4 regions of the Dietzia sp. Alg238-R159 genome follow, and region 4 is predicted to be linked to each of the others. Evidence: riboswitches for the same ligand, from Rfam matches in the RefSeq annotation. Region 4 holds a riboswitch; each other region holds the start of a gene.
What was found. Region 4 has a riboswitch for cobalamin ahead of G6R20_RS12125 (ABC transporter substrate-binding protein). Riboswitches for the same ligand answer to the same signal wherever they lie in the genome.

Region 1: linked by a shared signal. The riboswitch ahead of G6R20_RS15715 (ABC transporter substrate-binding protein) and the one ahead of G6R20_RS12125 (ABC transporter substrate-binding protein) in region 4 are both predicted to bind cobalamin.
Region 2: linked by a shared signal. The riboswitch ahead of G6R20_RS17905 (energy-coupling factor ABC transporter permease) and the one ahead of G6R20_RS12125 (ABC transporter substrate-binding protein) in region 4 are both predicted to bind cobalamin.
Region 3: linked by a shared signal. The riboswitch ahead of G6R20_RS17685 (magnesium chelatase subunit D family protein) and the one ahead of G6R20_RS12125 (ABC transporter substrate-binding protein) in region 4 are both predicted to bind cobalamin.

The regions. Positions count from the first base shown of each region.
Region 1 is NZ_UNRI01000008.1:112,193-117,863, reverse strand. Features, by position in the region: gene G6R20_RS15725 (long-chain fatty acid--CoA ligase) at 1-857, opposite strand, end outside; gene G6R20_RS15720 (carboxymuconolactone decarboxylase family protein) at 945-1,361, opposite strand; cobalamin riboswitch at 1,517-1,661, shown strand; gene G6R20_RS15715 (ABC transporter substrate-binding protein) at 1,750-2,688, shown strand; gene G6R20_RS15710 (iron ABC transporter permease) at 2,685-3,713, shown strand; gene G6R20_RS15705 (ABC transporter ATP-binding protein) at 3,710-4,585, shown strand; gene G6R20_RS15700 (MBL fold metallo-hydrolase) at 4,585-5,406, shown strand; gene G6R20_RS15695 (TetR/AcrR family transcriptional regulator) at 5,434-5,671, opposite strand, start outside.
Region 2 is NZ_UNRI01000017.1:12,387-18,057, reverse strand. Features, by position in the region: gene G6R20_RS17920 (ABC transporter ATP-binding protein) at 1-285, opposite strand, end outside; gene cbiQ (cobalt ECF transporter T component CbiQ) at 282-1,010, opposite strand; gene G6R20_RS17910 (energy-coupling factor ABC transporter substrate-binding protein) at 1,011-1,355, opposite strand; gene G6R20_RS17905 (energy-coupling factor ABC transporter permease) at 1,352-2,092, opposite strand; cobalamin riboswitch at 2,127-2,340, opposite strand; gene G6R20_RS17900 (Nramp family divalent metal transporter) at 3,032-4,273, opposite strand; gene G6R20_RS17895 (IS481 family transposase) at 4,460-5,434, shown strand; gene G6R20_RS17890 (M23 family metallopeptidase) at 5,613-5,671, shown strand, end outside.
Region 3 is NZ_UNRI01000015.1:7,150-12,820, forward strand. Features, by position in the region: gene G6R20_RS17670 (type ISP restriction/modification enzyme) at 1-1,112, opposite strand, end outside; gene G6R20_RS17675 (SAM-dependent methyltransferase) at 1,321-2,103, opposite strand; gene cbiE (precorrin-6y C5,15-methyltransferase (decarboxylating) subunit CbiE) at 2,100-3,344, opposite strand; cobalamin riboswitch at 3,421-3,608, shown strand; gene G6R20_RS17685 (magnesium chelatase subunit D family protein) at 3,630-5,671, shown strand, end outside.
Region 4 is NZ_UNRI01000004.1:225,662-231,332, forward strand. Features, by position in the region: gene G6R20_RS12115 (ABC transporter ATP-binding protein) at 1-721, opposite strand, end outside; gene G6R20_RS12120 (alpha/beta hydrolase) at 781-1,875, shown strand; cobalamin riboswitch at 1,888-2,067, shown strand; gene G6R20_RS12125 (ABC transporter substrate-binding protein) at 2,122-3,165, shown strand; gene G6R20_RS12130 (iron chelate uptake ABC transporter family permease subunit) at 3,170-4,255, shown strand; gene G6R20_RS12135 (ABC transporter ATP-binding protein) at 4,252-5,025, shown strand; gene G6R20_RS12140 (cobalamin biosynthesis protein) at 5,003-5,671, shown strand, end outside.

The DNA.
Region 1 (5,671 bases), on a different contig from region 4:
CTGTACGCGTCCACTGCCTGCCAGATCGTGGGGACGGCGGCGGCCAGCGTCGGACGCTCGGAGGCGATCATCGCGGCCAGCGGCTCGGGCTGTAGGAAACGCTCCGGCATGAGCAGCGAGGCGCCCACCATGAACGCGGCGTACGGCAGGCCCCACGACATGGCGTGGAACATCGGCACGATCGCCAGCACGTTGTCGTCGAGCGAGATGTCCATGCCGTCGGACATGCACACCTGCATCGAGTGGAGGTAGATCGACCGGTGCGAGTAGACGACGCCCTTCGGGTCGCCGGTGGTGCCCGAGGTGTAGGCCATCGCGGCGCCGGAGTTCTCGTCGACCTCCGGCCAATCGAACTCGGTGGGCTGGGCGGCGAGGAGCGCGTCGTAGTCGTGCACCTGGATGCCCTCGGGAGCCTCGAGGTTCGCGGCGCCCCCACCGGTGACGATGACGTGCTCGACCGTCGAGAACCGGGGCAGGAGCGGCTGCAGGAGCGGGACGAGGCTCGGGTCGACGATCACGACCTTGTCCTCTGCGTGGTTGGCCACGAACTCGAGCTGGTCCGGGAACAGCCGGATGTTCAGCGGATGCAGCACGGCGCCCATGGACGGGATCGCGAGGTAGGCCTCCAAGTGCTCGGAGTTGTTCCACTGGAATGTGGCGACCCGCTGGTCACCGTCGACCCCCAGGGAACGCAGCGCGTTGGCCAGCTGCGCGGCGTGCTTGCCCAGATCGCCGTAGGTGATCTTCCGTGGTCCCTGATCGGTCCAGGTGGTGACGACCGCATCGGAGTGGACGGTCGCACCGAACTGCAGGATCGTGCTGATGTTCAACTGCTCCGGCATCATCGTGCTCTTCATGAGGGGCTCCTTGATCGAGGGGTGGCGTCTGTCACTCTCGTGTCGAGACTACCTGACGTCCATGACGTCCTTGGGCCGTGTGGGCGATCACCCGTCGAGGTCGTCGAAGACGGTCTGGACGGTCCTCGTCGCCGCGAGGGCCGCCGGCGCGCCGCAGTACTCCGAGGCGTGGATGACCGCCTCGGTGATCTCCTCGCGGGTCAACCCGTTGGTCAACCCGCCGCGTACATGCCCCGCCGGCTCGGCGTCCGCGCGCAGTGCCACGAGCATCCCGATATTAAGCAGGCTGCGATCCCGTCGGTCCAACCCGGGCCGGTTCCAGATGTTGCCCCACACGTTCTCTGCGACCACGTGCTGGATCGCCTCCGACTCCGTCCCGACAGCCCGGTCCATGGCCCGGTCGACGAAGTCGTCGCTCATCACCTCGCGCCTGGTCGCGAAACCCTGCTCGCGCAGATCCGCGGCCGAAGGCCCCTCGCCTGCAGAACTCGTCGTCGTCGTCATCTCCACGGTCCTCTCCCACTGCCGACAGGTATCGCGATCCATCCTCCCCGACCGTCGTCACCAGCTCCGCGTGACCTCGCCCCGCCCCGGCCAGGCGCGGGGACGGCTCGGACAGGGGCGACAGCGGATGTATGGGATGGGCGGACGCGACGACGGGTGGGATACCCTCGACGGGTCCGGCCACCAGCGTCGGACCCCGCGGCAACTCGGCGGAAGTCGGTGCGAATCCGACGCTGTCCCGCAACTGTGATCCCGTCTCAGGACGGGCGAGCCAGGTCGGCCGGTTCCGCGGCAGCCGTACGTACTGACCTCGGACGAAGGACGGTCGCGTGCAGCGGCCCAGGCCGCGGCCCGAGCTGTTTTCTTCCTCCGAATCACGGAGGATGCCATGCACCATCCACGAGCCCGCTCGCTGCTGCTCGCCCCCCTGGCCGCCCTGGCGCTGGTCGCCTCCGCGTGCAGCGGCAGCGGCACCGGCGGCGACGAGCCGGCCCCGGCCGACCAGACCTCCGCCGCGGCGGAGGAACCGCAGGCGATCGTGTCGCTGGCCCCCACCACCACCGAGATGCTCTACGCCGTCGGCGCCGGGGACAGCGTCGTGGCGGTCGACGAGCGGTCCGACTTCCCCTCCGACGCCCCGGTCACCGACCTGTCCGGCTACACGCCCAACCTCGAGGCGATCCTGGGATACGCGCCGGACCTCGTCGTGCTCACCGACGACACCGGGGACATCGTGGCCGGCCTCGAACGCTCCGGCGTCGAGGTGCTGCAGCTGCCCGCCGCGCAGACCCTCGACGACACCTACACCCAGCTCGAGCAGGTCGGGGCGGCCACCGGGCACATCGGCGAGGCCGCCGAACTCGTGTCGCGGATGCAGAGCGAGATCGACGAGATCGTCGCCTCGGTGCCGGAGCGCGAGACCCCGCTGACGTACTTCCACGAGCTCGACGACACCTACTACACCGTCACCGACGACACCTACGTCGGGGAGATCTACTCCCTGTTCGGCCTAACCTCGATCGCCACCGGCGACGACCCCTACCCGCAGCTGTCCGAGGAACTCATCCTCGAGGCCGACCCGGACCTCGTGTTCCTCGCCGACGGCCAGTGCTGCGGCATCACCCCGGAGGTCGTGGCCGAGCGGCCGGGTTGGGACGGACTCACCGCCGTGCGCGACGGGCGCGTCCACGTGGTCGACGAGGACCTGTCCAGCCGGTGGGGCCCGCGCGTGGTCGACTTCATGCGCGAGGTCGCCGCGATCGTCACCGCGGTGCCCGACGCCGCGCCGGAGACCGCGGAGAGCCCCGCGAACCAGCCCGCCTCGTGACCCGCCCGTCGCCCCGCCGCGCCCTCGTGCTGGGCGGGGCGACGCTGTTGCTGGCCGCGGCGGTCCTGCTCGGCACCCTCATCGGCCCGGCCGGCCTCACCCCGGGCGGCGTGGTGCTCGAACTGGTGGGCCGGCTGCCGCTCGTCGACATCAACTCGGGGTTCACCGAACGTCAGCAGGTCATCCTCTGGGAGATCCGCATCCCACGCGTGGTGCTGGGCGCGATCGTCGGCGCGATGCTCGCGATCGCCGGGGCCACCTACCAGGGCGTGTTCCGCAACCCGCTCGCCGACCCGTACCTGCTCGGGGTGTCCAGCGGGGCGGGGCTGGGCGCCACCCTGGCGATCGTCGTGGGCGGCGCGATGGGCTCGGCGATGGTGCCGCCCGCCGCGTTCGCCGGCGGCATGATCGCGGTGCTGGCCACCTACACGCTGGGCCGCAGTGTCGGCGGTGGACGCAGCGAGGTGGTCATCATCCTCGCCGGCGTCGCCGTGGCGGCGTTCGCCAGCGCCATCCAGACGTTCTTCATGCAGCGCCACGACGAGACCCTGCGGCAGGTGTACTCGTGGACGCTCGGCCGCCTCACGACCAGCGGCTGGACCGACGTGCAGACGGTGCTGCCGTACGTGCTCGTGGCGGTGGCCGTGATCGCCCTGTTCCGCCGCACCCTCGACGTGATGGCGGTCGGGGACGCCGAGGCCGCGACGCTGGGGATCGCCCCGGCGCGGGTGCGCCTGGTCCTCATCAGCGTGGCCACCCTCGGCACGGCGGCGGTGGTGTCCGTGTCGGGCCTGATCGGGTTCGTGGGCATCGTCATCCCGCACGCCGTGCGGATGCTCATCGGGCCGGGGCACCGCCTGCTGCTGCCGGTGTCGCTGCTGGTAGGCGCGGCGTTCCTCATCCTGGCCGACGTCGTCGCCCGCACCGCGATGAGCCCGGCCGAGCTGCCCATCGGAGTGGTCACCGCCGCGATCGGCGCCCCGTTCTTCCTCATCGTCCTGCGCCGCAGCCGGGGGCACATATGACCGCCACACCACCGGCGTCACCCGCGGCGGCCGCGTCACCCGCGCCGGTCGCCCTGGCCTGCCGCGACCTGCGCGTCACCCGGGACCGCACGGCCATCCTCCACGGCGTCGACCTCGCCGTGGACGCCGGCTCGTGGGTGTCCCTGGTGGGCCCCAACGGCTCCGGCAAGACGACCCTGCTGTTCGCGCTCGCCGGGCTCATCCCCGCCGCCGGTCACATCGAGGTCGATGGGCTGACCCCGCGCCGCGCGGGTCGCCGCAGGGTGGCACGGACCGTGGCGATGATGCCGCAGCGCCCGGTCGTCCCCGAGGGGGTCACGGCGCGCGAACTCATCGGGCTCGGCCGCACCCCGCACATCGGCCGGTTCGGCACCGAGAGCGCCGACGACCACGAGGTCGTCGACCGCGTCATCAATCGCCTGGACCTGCACGACCTGGCCTCGCGCACCGCCACGACGCTGTCCGGCGGTGAGCTGCAGCGGGTGGTGTTGGGCCGCTCGCTGGCCCAGGAACCGCGGGTCCTGCTGCTCGACGAGCCCACCAGCGCGCTGGACATCGGCCACCAGCAGCAGGTGCTCGACCTGGTGGACTCCATGCGCCGCGAGACCGGCCTGACCGTCGTGGCGGCGATGCACGACCTCACCTCCGCCGCCCACTACGGGCAGCGGCTGGTGTTGCTCGACCGGGGCCGTGTGGTGGCCGACGGCCGGCCCGAGGAGGTCCTCACCGTCGAGCGGGTGGCGCAGGTCTACGACGCGCGCGTGGAGGTCCTCGACCGCCGCGACGGCCGCGCCGTGTTGCCGCTGCGCGAGGCGGGCCCGGATCCCGCGCCCGGGTCGGCGCCCGGCGCGGCGCCGGGGGCGGGCGTCTGATGGAGGTCGTCCTGCTGGGGACCGGCGCCGCGGACGGCTGGCCCAACCCGTTCTGTCGGTGCCCGTCATGCGACGAGGCACGCCGGCTCGGCGTGGTGCGCGGCCAGACCTCCGCGCTTGTCGACGACGAGCTGCTGATCGACTGCGGACCGGAGGCGCCCGGCTCGGCCGTGCGGCTCGGACGGTCTCTGGCGGCGGTGGGACATCTGCTCGTCACGCATGCCCACGCCGACCATCTCGGACCCCAGGTCCTGCTCTTCCGCTCGTGGGTCCCCGACGCCGGCGAGCTGGAGGTGGTCGGCCCCCCGGACGCGCTCGATGCGTGTCGGCCCTGGGTGGGCCCCGACGACCCGGTGCGCTTCGTCCCCGTCACCGCCGGCGACCGGCTCAGGGTGGGCGCCTACGACGTACGCGTGTTGCCCGCCCGGCACCGCGTGTTCCGCGACGGCGACGCGGTGCTCTACGACGTGACCGGGCCCGGCGGCGCCCGCCTGCTGTGGGCGAGCGACACCGGGCCGTGGGACGACGAGTGGTTCACCGCGGTGCGCGGCGCCCGCTACGACGCGGTCTTCCTCGAGGAGACGCTGGGCGACCGCGAGGAGATCTCCCCCGCCCACCTGGGCCTGGACCGGTTCGGGGCGATGCTCCGGAGACTCCGGGACATCGGGGCGGTCGACGAGCGGACCGACGTGGTGGCCGTGCACCTGGGCCACCACAACCCGCCGCCCGACGAGCTGGCCGCGCGCCTGCGGGAGCACGGCGCGCGGGCCGGTGTCGACGGCGAACTCGTCCGCTGCGGGGAGGCTCCCCGGCTGTACTGACCCAGTCGCGCTGTTCGGTCGTGCTGCTCAGTCGCGCTCGAGGAACCTCGCGGCGCCGTGTTGGAGGAGATCGAACGCGTCGTCCAGGTAGGACTCGGCGGAGTCGGCGGGCCCGGCCCCACCCGGTCGGTGCCTGAGCACCGACGCCCCGGCGGCGAGGCTCAGGTCGACCATGACGCGGACCCGGAACCAGTTGAGCTGCGGTGCGCGGCGGCCGACCGCCTCGTAGAGCGGATCCAGGATGTTCTCGGCGATGCTGGTCCAG
Region 2 (5,671 bases), on a different contig from region 4:
TTCCTGGAGCACCATCTGCACCGATTGCCGCAGGCGTGTGCGGTCGGCGCGGCGGTCCCGGACCTGTTCCCCGTCCAGCTCCAGGTCCCCGGCCTCGAGGCGGTTCAGGCCCACGAGCAGCCGCATCAAGGTGGTCTTACCACTGCCGTTTCCGCCGAGAAGCGCCACTTTCGCCCCGGCGGAGATCGTCAGATCGGCGCCGTCGAACACGGTGTGGGGGTGGTCGTCGGCGGCGTCGAGACGTCGGTAGCCAAACCGGGCACCGCGCAGCGCCAAGATCGTCACGTCATCACCCCCAGTAGCAACACAGACACGAGAACCAGGCAAATCACGAGCACGCGGGCGGCCGAAACTGGAGTCGCTTCGGTGAGAACTTCGGTGTGGCCGCGTTCGGCGCGCATGGCCATGGCGTCGTCGATCGCCCGTGCCCGCCTGATCGACAGGACGAAGACGGAGGCGAACTGCGTTCCGATAGAGGTGATCGCGGCTTGGGCGGTGCGTTGCCCGAGTCTGAGGTCGTGGGCATGTCGCAGCGTGCGGGTGGAGTCGAGCAGTAGGCCGATGAGTCGGTAGGTGGTGTCCACGATATGCGCCAGCGGGGCGGGCAGTCCGGCCCGCCGGCCGGCGGCCAAGAGGTCGGCGACGGGCGTGGTGCACGCCAGGGTGATGGTGGCGGCCGTCGCGGCGATGGCCCGGCTCACCGTCCGCCAGGCGGTATCGACCCCGGACGGATCCACCACCAGTCGCCAGCCCACTACGTCCAGCACGAGGGGACCGGTGCCCAGGACGAGGAATGCAACGGGGGCGAGCAGCGCCGCGAGGTAGATCCTGGCGGGGACGCGTGCCAGCGCCAGCGCGCACAGGCAACAGACGGCCAGGATCGCGGCGTGGCCCACTGGTGGCGGCACGAGCAGTGCTGCCACCAGCAGACCGCCGAAGAGCAGCAGTTTCTCCGCTACCGGGAGGTCCGTCCAGCGGTTGTGGGACGCCGCGAGTTCGAGCGGGTTCACCTAGTGCCCGGTCGGGCCTGGGGTCGTCGCCTTCGCCTGGTCGCGCTGCTGTCTGCTGCGTGTCCGCAAGACGCCGAGTCCGTATCCCACAATCCCGCCGCCGATCCCGGCTTGCAGGGCGAACACTCCCGATTCGACCTCCCCCGGCAGCTCGGGCAGAAGCGGCTCGAACCACGGCTCATAGCCGGGAGCGATCTCGCTGATGGTTCCTTCCGCCTGCCCGTCCGCGCCCTCGAACTCGCCACCCGCCCCTGCGCCGTAGACCAGGGAAAACACAGCGACTGCGAACGCCGCGGCGACCATTCCCATCAGCACCCACACGCTGAGATGCTTCATCCCGCTCATCGCACCGACTCCGTGCTCTCAACCCGGTCGCCACTGTCCCCGAGACCGGCGAAGCTTCCCGCCCCGCCCAGCCGCGCCCTGCGAAAGAAGCCCACTAGGTTGAGCTCACGGGAGGCGATTCGCAGCAGCACGCTGACGATCACCACCACGATCAGTGCCTCAACAACAGCCAGTGGGATCTGGGTGATCGCGAAGACGGCCAGGAACTCGGCCATCGAGTGCCACAGGCCGTGTTCGGCGCTCGGGAACGCCAGGGCGAGCTGCGCGCTGGTGACGAGATACGTCACCAGGTCCGCCAGGAACGCGGCGACGAAGACCGCGCCGAGCAGCGGCACCGTGACCCGTCGGCACAGGACGAACGCACCGTAGGCGACCCACGGTCCAGCGATTCCCATGGAGAACACGTTTGCGCCGAGCGTGGTGATGCCGCCATGTGCCAGCAGCAACGCCTGGAAGATCAACACCACGGTGGCGACGAAGGCCATAACGGGGGGACGGAAGATGATCGTGCCCAGCCCGGTCCCGGTGGGATGCGAGCTCGAGCCCGTCACCGACGGGAGCTTGATGGCAGACATGACGAACGTGAACGCCCCGGCCACGCCGAGCAGGACGCCCGCCTCCGGTGTCTGACGGACGGTCCTGATGGCCTCGCGCGCGCCGTGGATCACGAACGGCGCCGCGACGGCCGTCCATGCCACGGCATGGGCCGTGGGAAGGAAACCCTCTGCAATATGCACTTCTTCGAACCTCTCTGCCCGTCACCTCGCGGGCACTTGTGGTGGAAGCTACGGCCGGTCTCCTGGCTCGCGGACTCCACCGGCAGACCCCCGTCAGGGACGCACCGGATCGCCGCCGATCCGCCTTCCCACCCACACAACGCGTGCGAGCAGTGACATAAAGGACCAGCAGCATCGTCCGTTCACAGTGGCGAGGGCCGCCCCGGTCTCACACCGGGTTCCCGAACACCGCAGCTGAGCAGATCCTAACCCCCGCCGCCCAGGAGAACTCACCTCCCATAGACGCTCCGTCCGCGTGACCTCGTCCGCGTCCCTCGCTCGGGTAGGCATCTGCAGCAGCGAGCCGACATCAGGGTGTGTTCTATGCTCACCACGTGTCGGCTGATCGGCTGCGGTCTGAGCTCCCCCCAGCGCTGAGCCGAGGGGCACGAGGCCCGAGTCGATCGCCCGCGAAACCGGTCGGATCGCCTTGGGCACGGCGTCCGGACGTCGTCCGCCAGCTGGTGTGGAAGCCCGATGCGCAGGGGACGCCGTGCCGCGCGCGGACGCGTAGATCGCTATCTTAACCCTAAAACCTTATCACAGTTTGGGGGCGTCAGGCACCGCCTCTGACCTGCACGTTGAACGCGCCGATAATTTATCTTATGACAAGCTAATGGTGTCGAGTTTCCGATCGCGCGAACTCTGTACCCCACCGAACCGTTCCCCACATTCGTATCGGTCAACCCCAGCGCGACCTGCGCGTGGGTGGATCTCGGGCCTGCGCTTCGTTGCTTGCGCCACCTTGACCGCAGGGAAATGACGGAATGGTGGAGCAGGTCGCCACCTGCGGACCGTTGTCGAGACTCGTGTTTCATACCACGCGTTCGCACCACGCGGAGCCCCTCCGGACGGTGCAACATGCCGCAGCAACAATGGTGCACCATAGGGTGGTGTAACTCAGGCAATTCCCGTCTCGAGAGCCACCAGCGCGACATTCAAAGCAATGATTACAGCAGCGATCGCCCAGCCCAGGAATGTTGTTTCGCGCGCATTGACCGAGGCGCCCATGAGGGATTTTCGGGAAGTGAGCCACACCAATGGCACCAGCGCAAACGGGATGCCAAACGACAGAATTACCTGGCTCAGAATCAGCGCGTACGTGGGATCAACCCCGGCTGCTAGCACAATAATGGATGGGATAATGGTGATGAGCCTGCGGGTGAGGAGTTTCATCCGGGTACGAAACAGGCCCCCCATGATGTCGCTGCCCGCGTAGGCGCCAACGGCAGTTGATGCGAGCCCTGAAGCCAATAGCGCGATTGCGAACATAAGACTGGCTGTCGTGCCGAGGGTGTTCTCGATCGCAGCGTGAGCCCCTTCAATAGTCTCAGTGCCCGCCACTCCGGGGAGCACTGATGCCGCCACAAGCAGCATCACTAGGTTCACTGACCCGGCGATCGTCAACGCGATAGTCACATCTACCCGAGTTGCCCTGATTAACCGGGAAAGCGGGTAGGTCCTCTCTGTACCGAACCTGTCACGGGCGAGTGAGGAGTGCGCGTAGATTGCGTGCGGCATGACCGTTGCCCCGAGAATACTTGCTGCCAGCAACACCGATTGGGCGCCGTCGAAGCGGGGGATCATGCCACCTAGTACTGCACCAGGCTCGGGCGGAGCAATGAACAGGCCGTAACAGAACCCGATGACGATCACGAGCATGAGGCCGATGATCGCGAACTCAAACGTTCTCGCTCCACGTTGAGCTTGCAGCAAGAGAAGCCCTGTGGAGATGACTCCCGTGATAACAGCACCGGCGACAAGGGGGACATCGAACAAGATCCACAGCGCGACGGCGCCCCCGATGACTTCAGCGACATCGGTAGCGATCGCGACGCATTGGGCCTGCAACCCATACAGGACACGCCATGCCCGGTTGGCGATGCGCTGACCGAGAAGCTCAGCCATGCTCGACCCAGTAACCAACCCGAGCTTGGCCGAAAGGTACTGGACCAGCCACGCCGCTGCGTTCGCCGCAACAAGCACCCATACCAACAAGTACCCGAACTGAGCCCCGGCAGACATGTTGACGGCAACATTTCCAGGGTCAAGGTAGGCCACACCCGCGACTAGGGCCGGGCCCAACAGCCATGCTCGGCCCGATCCCCGAGCTCTCAGCTGCAGTTTTGTCTGTGTCCCCACTGTACGAGCCCCCTTATTCCACTCCCTCATACATTCTTCGGACGGACGTCTACCCGAGCCCGTTGTCGCCTAGCTGTACTGACCACGGACGTTGTGTCTCCGGTCGGCATGGCGGGATGACATGAGGAAGACCTCCGTGTGAGGTGTGAAAGCGACCAAGCGAACACATCCACAACGGAGGTCTTCATGTCCCACGCTAACGCCCCGCTGACTCCGACGGGAAGACTGCGTCTGGCTCGGTGTGTCGTCGAGGACGGCTGGACTCGTCTCCGCGCCGCCGAGCGGTTCAACGTCTCGGTGGGCACCGTGCGCAAGTGGGTGAACCGGTATCGCGAGTACGGCAAGGCCGGCATGGTCGACCGCTCCAGCCGCCCGCACCACAGCCCGACCCAGACGCCGCGTCGGCGGGAACGCCGCGTGCTCGGTCTGCGCGTATCCCGCCGGTGGGGCCCGGCCCGGATCGCCTATCACCTGGGCATGCAACCGTCCACGGTGCACAAGATCCTGTCCCGCTACGGCTGCGTCAGGTTGGCGTTCACCGACCCGGCCACCGGCGCCCCGGTCAGGGCACACACACGGCGCCCGCATCGCTACGAGCACGAGGCGCCGGGCGATCTGGTGCATGTGGACATCAAGAAGCTCGGCCGCATCCCCGACGGCGGCGGACACAAGATCTTGGGCCGCGCCAAGGGCAAGCGTGACCGCAAACGCGGGATGGGCTACTGGTACATCCACAATGCCGTCGACGACCACTCGCGTCTGGCCTACAGCGAGCTCCTAGAAGACGAGCGCAAAGAGACCGCCGCCGGATTCTGGCACCGGGCCCACGCCTTCTTCACCGACGCCGGGATCACCGTGCGCCGGGTCCTGACCGACAACGGCTCCTGCTACCGCTCCCACACCTTCGCCGACGCCCTCGGCCCGGAGATCAAGCACAAGCGAACCCGCCCGTACCGCCCGCAGACCAACGGCAAGGTCGAGCGCTACAACCGCACCATGCTCGAAGAATGGGCCTACGCCGCTGCCTACGTCAGCGAATCCGACCGCGCGGCTCGCCTACCGGCGTTCCTGCACCACTACAATTTCCACCGCGGCCACACCGCGCTACGAGGCGCCTCACCCGCAGACCGCGTACACAACCTGCGTGGGCAGTACACCTAGCCACCAAGACGTATGGCCAGATCGACCGTAGCGCACGGACCAGCAACGGTTTGACCTGCGATGTTTCAAGTCTCCGGAGATCGCGCAAGACAAGACGATATGAAACTGTTACCGTTTCGAGAGTAATCGGAGACCGCCCGCGGCCAGCCGGAAGCATCACCACGTCAAAGGAATCAGCATGTCGAACTCTTCGCGGGCTGTACCGTTCGCCGATCTCATGGTCTCGCTCGGTGTCGA
Region 3 (5,671 bases), on a different contig from region 4:
GCGGCCTCGTCCAAAATGCCTGCGCGTTTTCCTAGAGAACTACGCAGGAGCTCATCGGTTCCAGAGACGATCTGCTGCACGACTTCTACAGGCGTGTAGTAAACACCATTCGCCTCGCGGGCCGCTTGGTCGTACTTCCGAAAAAACGGCTCGTACGCATGAACTATCGGATCAGGAAGATACTTCCTTCGGCGACTCGATTGTCCGCCGATCTCGAAAAGGTCCAAGGGGATAAGGTTGACCGTTCGACATAGTTCTTCAAGAAGGGACTCAAGGGTCGGTATGCGAGATTGCGGAGACCACAAGATCGCAAGACACTGGGATAGCAGCGGATGAAGTCCGACTTTCAGTCCGACCTGATGCTGCAAGCTGATCGTTGCACCAGATTCGAGTCGCCAGAGCAATGCGCCGAACGCTGCAATCTGAACATAGGAATCAACGAACTTTTCCCAGGTGAACGGCTGACCGTTTCGGTAAAGAAGCGCCTGGAAATCTGCGCGAAGCTGGTTCAAATGTGTGCCCGCACCTGACGGCCCCACCTCGATGAGCGCGAGCTTCAACGCCTTGGCTCTTGAGGCCAGCGCACTAACAGCCGTGTCGGTCGTCTCGTAGAATCCCAGTTTAAAGGTTAGAAACAAGGAAAGGAGAGTTTGCAGCTCGTCGATCCTGCCCGGGTCGATCATGGGGATTGTGTCGGCGGTAAACAGCTGCGAATCGAACGTAACGGTCTTTATCTTCCTGGAGTCCTGATAGAGCTCCCACTGCCACCCGTTCGTCAGAATGATGTTGTGCAGGCCGGCCACGAACAACTCTCGCTGCCTCTTGTCGTGGCCCTTCAAGGACCGAAGGTCCTTGCCAACTACGGCCTTAAACTCAACCCAGCCGAGTAGCCCCTCGGGCGCATCAACTCGGAAGTCAGGAACGCCAAAGCCTGTGCTTGTTTGCTGCGAAAGGTGAAGAGTGTGCACGCTCTCACCGGAGAACGCTTTCGTGAGGAAGTTGTCCAGCTTCCCGGTGACGCTTAGCTCGAAAGACGCTCCAGCAACCCCCAGCGTTGTCCGGCATTCGGCTACAAAGTGATCAAACAGAGCTGCCAAGTCTCCCAGCGACACTTCGACTCCTTCTGCCGCAAGCGGCACCACGCTGTAGGAAGCTTCCTCACCCGCAACAGTGCCATCTGCAAGATCCCCAACCTCGTCGGCCGCGCCGAAGGGTGTTCGAATCAGAAGGCCCCGCGGGCAAGTTCGTTGGTCATCTACAGAGGTGCCGATAATGTTGGATTATGTGGAACTGTAGTCACAACTCTGGCGCCGTCCGAGTTCAAGCCCCTCCGAATTGATCGGCGGCACTCCGCCGCTTCGCCTCCCGCTCCGGGCTCGACGCGTACAGCCACGACTCAGCCTCGCCCGGCCTGACCAGCGCGCGGCCGACCAGGATCACAGCAGCCTGCCTCAGTCCGGCAGCCTCGACCGCGTCCGCGATGTCAGCGAGAGTGCCGCGCAGCTCCACGCGGTGCGGGCGGCTCGCGTTGGCGACCACCGCCACCGGGCAGTCGTCACCGTGCGTGGGAACCAAACGCTCCGCGAGCTCGCGAATCCGGGTGATCGCCAGGTGCAACACGAGCGTCGCGCCGGTGGAGGCGAAATTCTCCAACGACTCAGTCGACGGCATCGCCGTCGACCGAGCCTGGACACGGGTGAGCACCACCGACTGCACCACCTCGGGAACTGTGAGCTCCACCCCCAACTCGGCGGCTGCGGCGGCATAGGCCGGAACACCAGGAACCACGTCCCACGGCACGCTGGCCGCGTCGAGGCGGCGAGTTTGCTCGGCGAGAGCCGAGTACAGCGACGGGTCGCCGGAACACAGCCGGACCACCTCGAGTCCCTTGGCATGGGCGGCGACGATCTCCGCGATGATCCCGTCCAGGTCCAGGTGCTGGGTGTCCACCAACCGGGTGCCCGGCCGACAGTGCGTGAGAACACCATCATCGAGGTAGGTCCCCGCGTAGAGGCAGACGTCGGCCGCGGCCAGCGCCGCGGCCGCCCGCAGGGTGAGCAGGTCCGCGGCGCCGGGCCCGGCTCCCACGAAGTGAACGGTCACGAAGTTTCCCCTGTCTCCTGGACACCAGTCGCGTGCGAGCGAGGCCTCACGGCGGCCCATTGCACCACGGCCCGCGTCGGCGCCCAGCCGGTGAACCTGCCGATCGAATCTGTCTGCTCGACCTGCAGCCGGGTGAGCTCCCCGCCGAATTCGGCGCGGGCGTCGATCAGTGCGCGCTCGGTCTCCAGCGTCACCGCGTGCGCGACCAGCCGGCCGCCCGGCGCCAGCGCGTCCCAACACTGTCGAAGCAGGCCAGGGGCCGTGCCGCCCCCGCCGATGAACACCGCGTCCGGCCGCGGCAGACCGTCCAGAGCCTGGGGCGCCCGGCCGTGGACGATCTTCAGCGCGGGCACCCCGAGGGCGGCCGCGTTGCGCTCGATCCGCGCGGCCCGCCCGGGATCGGCCTCCACAGCGACAGCCCGACACGACGGGTGGGCGCGCATCCACTCGATGCCCACCGACCCGGCGCCGGCGCCCACGTCCCAGAGGAGCTCGCCCGCCGCAGGCGCGAGTCGGGACAGGGCCGAGGCGCGCAGGTCGCGGCGGGTGAGCTGGCCGTCGTTCTCGAAGGCGTCGTCGGGCAATCCCGGCGCCAACCCGAGTGGGCGGGCGGAGGGGTCGGCCACGCACTCGATGGCCAACACGTGCAGGGCGGGGGCCTCGCGGTCGGCAGCCCAGTCGCGTGCCGGGCATCTGAAACGCGCTTCGGCCGGGCCCCCGAGATCGGACAGAACCGTCAGCGAGCTTCTCCCGAAGCCGGCGCCGTCAAGTACCGCGGCGACCTCTCCCGGCGTGTCCCGGTCGGCTGAGAGCACCAGCACCCGCCGCCCCGGCGCCAGCTCCCGGGGCAGCGCGCGGTGGTCACGCAGCACCACCACGGACTCGGCCGGCCACCGCATCCTGGCGCGGGCCAGCGCGACCGAGGACACCGCCGGGAGCACCTCCACCGCGTCCACGCCGACTACATCGATCAGGGTGGTGCCGATCCCGGCAACCAGCGGATCACCCGAGGCCAGGGCCACGATCGACCGCCCGCGGAACCGCTCGAGCAGCTCCGGCAACCCGTCCCGCAGCGGCCGCGGCCACGGCACCCGTTCGGCCGTCACGTCGCCCGGAATCATCGCCACATGACGCTCACCGCCGAGCACCACCTCGGCGCCCAGGACGGCGCGACGGCGGGCCTCGTCGAGCCCCGCCCACCCGTCGCCGCCGATGCCGACGACCACCACCCGTGCATTCATGACGCGGAACCCTACCGCGACACCTGAGGCGCCCCGGGACAGGCCGTTGGGCTAGCCTGAAGCACCACACAACCGAACAGACCCCACAGCACGAGGTGCCCCACGACCCGCCACAGGCGGAGCGGAGGGGAGAATCAGGGAAGCCGGTGAGAATCCGGCACAGGGCCCGCTACGGTAACCCGGCCTCTCAGACGATCGCGCCCCGCGCGCACGTCCGAGATGAGCCGGGAAGTCCGGAGACCGGCCTCGCGCTGACCAGCCTGGCAGACGAGAGCGGGAGCCCCCATGCCACTGCACTACCCCTTCAGCGCTGTCGTCGGTTCCGACGACATGTCGCTGGCCCTGACCCTGACCGCGGTGTCCCCGGCGGTCGGCGGCGTGCTGATCCGCGGCGAGAAGGGCACGGCCAAGTCCACGATGGTCCGCGCCCTCACCGGGATCCTGCCGGAGGTCGAGGTCGTCACCGGCGACCGGTTCTCCTCCGCACCTGACGACCGCGGTTCCGAGACCCCGGACGGGCGTATCCCCCACGACGCGCCCACCGAGCAGCGGCCGGTCCGCCTGGTCGAGCTGCCGATCGGGGTGTCCGAGGACCGCATCACCGGATCACTACACCTGGAGAGTGCGCTCGCCGACGGTGTGACCGTGTTCCAACCTGGCCTGCTCGCCCGCGCGCACCGCGGACTGCTCTACGTGGACGAGGTCAACCTGCTCCACGACCACGTGGTGGACCTGCTGCTCGACGCCGCCGCGATGGGCCGGGTGACCGTGGAGCGCGACGGCATCTCGGTGGAGCACGCCGCGCGCTTCGTGCTGATCGGCACCATGAACCCCGAGGAGGGCGAGCTCCGGCCGCAGCTGCTGGACCGCTTCGGCCTCACCGTGGAGGTGGCCGCGCCCCGGGACCCGGAACTGCGCGCCGAGGTGGTGCGCCGCCGGATCGCGTTCGAGGCCGACCCGGCGGGGTTCGTCGCCGCCCACGCCGCCGACGAGGCCGCAGTGCGCGAGCGGATCGCCGCCGCGCGGCGCGTGCTCGACCGGGTGACGCTGACCCCCTGGGCGCTGTCGACCATCGCCCGGGTGTGTGCGGGCTTCGACGTGGACGGCATGCGCGCCGACATCGTCACCGCCCGCACCGCCGCCGCCCATGCCGCATGGCAGGGCCGGACCCGGATCACCCGCGAGGACATCCGCGTCGCCGCGCGCATGGCACTGCCCCACCGCCGCCGTCGTGCCCCGTTCGATGCGCCGGGCCTCGACGAGGACCTGTTGGAACGGCTCCTGGGCGACGACGACGAGCCCGATCCCGACCCCCGGGACGAGACCGCGCCGGCCGACGACGCCGAACAGTCGGAGTCCGCAGACGAGTCCGCGTCGGCAGACACCCCGGACGCCGAGTCGACCCCGGCGCGGGCCTCGGCCGAGCACGCCGGGCACGAGCACTCGCCCGAGCAGACCGAGCAGACCGAGGACAGCCCCGGCGCTGGCGACGACTCCGGCACCGCGGGCCCGGACCAGGCGGGCGGCCGATCGAACGACGACGCCGACGGCCGAGCCGACGAGCAGCCCGGCGATCAGGCCGGGGATGACTCCACCGGCGACGCTGCCGGGCCCGACGCACCCGGGCCCACCCCGCCCGAGCCAGGCACGGTCACCGCGGCCGCCGCGCCGTACCGCACCCGCCTGCTCGCCGTCGCCGGTACCGGCCAGGGCGCTGCCGGCCGCCGGTCGAGGGCCCTCACCACCAGCGGCCGCCGCATCGGCGCGCGCGCGTTCACCGGCTCCGACCTGCACCTGCCCGCCACGATCCGGTCCGCCGCGCCGCAGCAATCCGCCCGCGGTCGCGGAGCCGGCCCAAACGGTGGCCGACTCCGGCTGGCCGCCGAGGACCTGCGCTCGTCCGTCCGCGAGGGCCGCGAGTCCAACCTCGTGCTGTTCTGCGTGGACGCCTCCGGCTCCATGGCCGCCCGCACCCGGATGGAGCAGGTCAAGACCGCGATCCTCTCCCTACTGCTGGACGCCTACCGACGCCGCGACAAGGTGGGACTGGTGACCTTCCGCGGGGCCGCGGCCCACGTGGCCCTGCCGCCCACGTCGTCGGTCGACATCGCGGCCACCCGCCTCGCGGAACTCCCGGCGGGCGGCCGGACCCCACTGGCGGAGGGACTGATCACCGCTGCTGAGGTCCTGCGCATCGAGGGCGTCCGCGATCCGCGGCGGCGGGCCCTCCTCGTCGTCGTCACCGACGGCCGCGCCACCCACGGCCCGGACGCCCTCGCCAGGTCCCGCACCGCGGCGACCGGGCTGGCCTCCCTCGGCGTGGCCTC
Region 4 (5,671 bases):
CGAGTGAACCCGGATCGGCGTCGGTGACGGCGTGGACCTCGGTCGTCGTGTGACGCCGCAGATCGGCCAGCGTCCCCGAGGTGACGGTGCGGCCGTCGCGGATGATGCTCACGCGGTCGGCGAGGGTCTCGACCTCGCCCATGATGTGGCTGGACAGCAGCACGGTGGCGCCGCCATCGACGGCCTCGCGGACGCACTCCTGGAACGTCTGCTCCATGAGCGGGTCCAGGCCGGACGTGGGCTCGTCCAGCACGAGCAGTTCGGCGTCGGAGGCCAGCGCGGCGATCAGCGACACCTTCTGTCGGTTGCCCTTGGAGTAGTCACGTGTGCGTTTGGTCGGGTCCAACCGGAAACGTTCGATCAGCTCGTCCCGACGGCCCGGGTCCAGTCCCCCGAGCGCCCGGCCGAGCAGGTCGATGCACTGGCCGCCCGTCAGCCGCGGCCACAGGGTCACCTCGCCGGGGACGTAGGCGAGCCGGGCGTGGAGTTCGACCGCGTCGCGCCACGGGTCGCCGCCGAACACCGTCGCCCGCCCGGAGTCGGCGCGCATGAGCCCGAGCAGGATCCGGATGGTGGTGGACTTGCCCGACCCGTTGGGTCCGAGGAACCCGTGGACCTCGCCGCGGCGCACGTCCAGGTCCAGCTCATCCAGGGCCCGGGCGCGGCCGAAGGTCTTGACCAGGCCCTCGACCCGCACCACGCTCTCGTGTTCTGAACGCATGATCAGCTCCTTCGTCCGATTACCCCGATCATCCCAGGGATCTGCGTCACAATGTGGCCATGCGCTCTCCCATGTCCGGCCACCGAGTCTTTTCCCCGTCGATCCCGGATCGCCTGACCAAAGCCGTCATGACCGCTGCCGGGTGCCTGCCCGGCCCGCTACTCCGACTCGTGGGCGGGACCCCGCGACGGATGGACGGCCAGGTCCTCGACCCGCACTTCCAGGCCGGGCTCCGGGTCATCTCGATGACGTCCGAGGGCGAATACGAGGATCTGACCGTCGAGAAGGCACGTTCGGCCGTCGAGCGGTCGGCGTTCACCGTCTCGGGGAAGAAGATCGACCTCGCCGTCGTCACCGACATCGTCCTCCCGCTCGGCGGCACCGACCCGGACCGGGCCGACCTGCCCGCGCGCCTGTACTCGCCGGTCCACGGTGACGAGACGCTGCCCGCACTGGTGTTCTTCCACGGCGGCGGCTGGGTGCTCGGCAGCGTCGACTCGCACGACGCGACCTGCCGCTACATCGCCAAGACGGGCCGGCTCAAGGTGATCAGCGTGGACTACCGGCTGGCACCCGAGTTCCGGTTCCCCACCGCGGTCGAGGACGCGATCGCCGCGTTCCGGTACGTCCGCGACCACGCCGACGAACTCGGCGTGGACCCGACGCGCATCGCGGTGGGCGGTGACAGCGCCGGTGGCAACCTGGCGGCGGTGGTCTGCCAGCAGACGCGCGACGCCGGAGAGAAGATGCCGGACTTCCAACTGCTGTTCGTCCCCGCCACCAACATGTCCGCGCGGACCCGCTCGTACGAGCTGTTCGGCGACGGCTTCTTCCTCACCCGGGCCAACATGGACTGGTACGAGGAGACCTACATCCGGTCCGACGAGGACCGGCTTGACCCCCGCGCCTCCCCCCTGCTTGCGGAGGACTTCTCGGGACTGCCGCCCGCCCACGTGGCCACGGGCGGGTTCGACCCGCTGCGCGACGAGGGCGAGGCCTACGCCCGGAAGATGGCCGATGCCGGTGTCCCGGTCTCGCTGCGCCGCCACGAGACACTGGTCCACCCGTTCGTCAACGCCGTCGGGGCCACCCCGCTCGCGCGCTCGGCGCTGTCCGAGGCGGTGGGCGCGATGCGGATGGGGCTGGCGTACTGACCCTGGAGCGCGTGTTACCTTGTGATCGCCAGCGAGACCGATCGGTCGCGGGAATCCGGTGCGAATCCGGAGCTGACGCGCAGCGGTGAGGGTGATGGCGGGGCACGGTGCCACTGGGCCGCACGGTCTGGGAAGGCGCTTCCGTCCAGGTGATCCCGAGTCCGAATACCGGCTGGCCCTCGCGGTGACAACCGCCAGGTCATCACCGGGCTTCGCGTTCCAGGCCCGCGACCTCGGAGCACACCCATGCGTTCGTCCACCCTGGTCGCCCTCGCCGGCGTCACCCTTCTCACCCTGACCTCCTGCACCGCCCACGACCCGGCCGCGATCGCCGGCCCGGGCACCGATCCGATCGAGAACTGCGGGGAGCAGGTGCAGCTCGACGCCCCGCCCGAACGGGTCGTCTCGCTCAACCAGGGCTCCACCGAGATCCTGTACGCCCTCGGCCTCGGCGACCGGATGGTCGGCACCGCCACCTGGACAGACCCGGTCCTACCCGAGTTCTCCGAGGTGAACAGGTCTGTCCCCCGCCTGGCCGACAACGCGCCGTCGATGGAGGCCGTCCTGGACGTGGAGCCGGACTTCGTCACCGCCTCCTTCGGCAGCACCCTCGGCGAGGGCGGGGTCGCCGCCCGCGAGCAGTTCCACGAACTCGGCGTGGGTACGTACCTCTCCCCCACCGACTGTGTGGGCAAGGTCGCCGACTCCGGGGACGGCGTCCGCGAGACCCCACTGACCCCGGACCTGCTCTACCGCGAGATCACCGAGCTCGCGACGATCTTCGACGTGGAGCAGGCCGGTGACGAGCTGGTGGCGGACCTGCAGCGCCGGCTCGACGAGGCCGTCGAGAGCGTCGACGCCCGCGGGATCTCCGCGATGTACTGGTTCGCCAACTCCGAGTCCCCGTACCTGGCCGGCTGCTGCGGTGCCCCCGGCCTCATCTCGACCACCCTGGGCCTGGAGAACGTCTTCGACGACACCACCCAGGAGTGGCCGCAGATCAGCTGGGAGGTCGTGGCCGAGCGCGACCCGGACGTGATCGTCGTGGGCGACCTGACCCGCAAGAGCCAGACCGCCGAGACCGCGGGGGCCAAGATCGCCTACCTCGAGTCCAACCCCGTCACCCGGGAGATGGCGGCGGTCCGGGAGAAGCGGTTCATCGACATCACCGGTGCCGAGATGAACCCGTCGCTGCGCACGATCTACGGGGTGGAGACCGTCGCGGCGGGGCTCACCGAGCTGGGACTCGCCGAGCCGGGCCCGGTCGGCGCCCCGGACCCGGCCAACTGACCCGATGACCCTCGCACCCGAGAGGACCACCGCCCCGGTGGTCCCGGCGCCACCGCGCCGGCGGCCGGCTCTGCGGCGACCGTCCGCACTGGTCACCCTATGGCTCGGTGGCCTGGGGCTGCTGGCGGTGTCGACGGCGCTCGTCATCACCATCGGCCCGTCCGGACTCACCGCCACCGACGTCGTCCAGTCCGCCCTGGCCCGCCTCACCGGTTCCGACTCCGGGCTCACGCGGATCCAGGAGGGGATCATCTGGAACCTGCGGCTTCCGCGCACCCTCATGGCGGCCCTGGCCGGGGCGGGGCTCGCATTGTGCGGCGTCATCCTGCAGTCGCTGCTGCGCAACCCCCTGGCCGACCCGTACATCCTCGGCATCTCCTCCGGCGCCTCGACCGGGGCGGTCCTCGTGGTGGTGCTCGGGGTCGGCGCGGGCGCGGTCGGGCTCACCACGGGGGCGTTCGTCGGAGCGCTCGCCGCGTTCGGCTTCGTCCTGGTCCTGGCCTTCGCGTCCGGCGGCACCACCGACCGGGTGGTGCTGGCGGGGGTCGCGGCGACTCAGCTGTTCTCCGCGGTGACCTCGTTCGTCGTCTACATCGCCGCCGACGCCGAGCAGACCCGCGGCGTGCTGTTCTGGCTGCTGGGCTCGCTGGCGTCCGTCCGCTGGTCGGACGTGGCGGTGTGCGGCGTCGTGGTCCTGCTCGGGCTGGTGGCGTGCCTGCTGCACACCTCCAGCCTCGACGCGTTCACCTTCGGCCAGGACGCCGCGGCCGCCCTCGGCGTCAACGTGGCCCGCACGCGGCTGGTGCTCATGGTGGTGACGGCGCTCGTCACGGCCGTCATCGTGAGCACCTGCGGGGCGATCGGCTTCGTGGGTCTGGTGCTGCCGCACGCCGCGCGGGCCCTGGTCGGGGGCCGGCACCGGGTCCTCGTCCCGACCGCGGCGCTGATGGGCGCCGTGTTCGTCGTGTGGATCGACGCCGTCTCCCGCACCGTGATCGCGCCCCAGGAGTTGCCGATCGGGGTGGCGACCGCACTCATCGGCGTCCCGGCCTTCGTCGGGCTCCTCCTGCGACGGGGACACGGCCGATGACCGCCGCCCCGTCGACGCTCGAGGCGCGCTGTGTCTCGTGGTCCGTGCGCGGCCGGACCATCCTCGACGACGTCACCGTAGCTCCCGCCCCCGGCACGATGGTCGGGGTGCTGGGGCCGAACGGGTCCGGCAAGTCGACGCTCCTGCGCATCCTGACGGGCCTGCTCCGGCCCGATACCGGATCGGTGCACCTCGACGGCACGGACATCCGGTCGATCCCCCGCAAACGCCTGTCCCGGCGCGTGGCCCTGGTGGCGCAGGAGGCGACCACCGACCAGAACCCCACGGTCCGGGAGGTCATCGAACTCGGCCGCATCCCCCATCGCGCGGCCTGGTCGGGTCCGGGTCCCGGGGACGACGGGGTGGTGCGGCGCGCGGCGGCCACGACCGGCCTCGGCGACCGCCTGGACCAGCGGTACGCGACGCTGTCCGGCGGCGAGCGGCAGCGGGTGCAGATCGCGCGGGCCCTGGCCCAGGAACCCGGTGTACTGGTCCTCGACGAGCCGACCAACCACCTCGACATCCGCCACCAGCTCGACCTGCTGGCCCTGGTCCGCGCCACGGACACCACGGTGATCGCGGCCCTGCACGATCTCACCCTGGCGGCCACGTTCTGCGACCATCTGATCGTGTTGTCCGGTGGGCGACTCGTGACCGGCGGCGCGCCCCACGAGGTGCTCACCGCCGACCTGATCCGGGAGGTGTACGGAGTGGAGGCCGAGGTGACCCATGACGGGCGGGGGGCGCATGTCCGCTATCTCGCGCGCTGACCCGCGTGCGCGTCGCGGGGGCCGCGGGGGCCGCGGGGGCCGCCGGAACGCCTCCGCCGCCCGCGCGGCGGGCATCGCGGCGGGGTTCGCCCTCGATCGCCTCGTCGGCGACCCACGACGGTTCCACCCCGTCGCGGGCTTCGGCCTTGTCGCGCGCGCCGTGGAGTCGCGACTCCTGCGGCCCGGCCGGACGGCCAACGCCCAGAGGGCGGCGGGCCTGCTGTTCACCGGCGTCCTCGTGGGGAGCACCGCCGCTGCGGTGACGGCCGTCGGACGTCTCGCCGGACGGAACCGCGTCGCGGCAGTGGCGTGGGACGCGGCCGTGGTGTGGTCGTGCCTGGGCGGGTCCTCGTTGCTCGCGGTTGCGCGGCGGCAGGGTGACCTTCTCGTCCGGGGCGATCACGCGGGTTCCCGGGACCTGTTGCCGTGGTTGTGCGGACGGGATCCGGCCGCGCTCGGCCCGGAGGATCTCGCGCGAGCGGTCGTCGAGTCGGTCGCGGAGAACACCTCCGATGCGGCGGTGGCGACGCTGTTCTGGGCCGCGGTGGCGGGTTCGCCCGGCGCCGCCGTCCACCGCGCGGCCAACACGCTCGACGCGATGGTGGGTCACCGTTCGGAGCGGTACCGCCACTTCGGCACCGCTGCG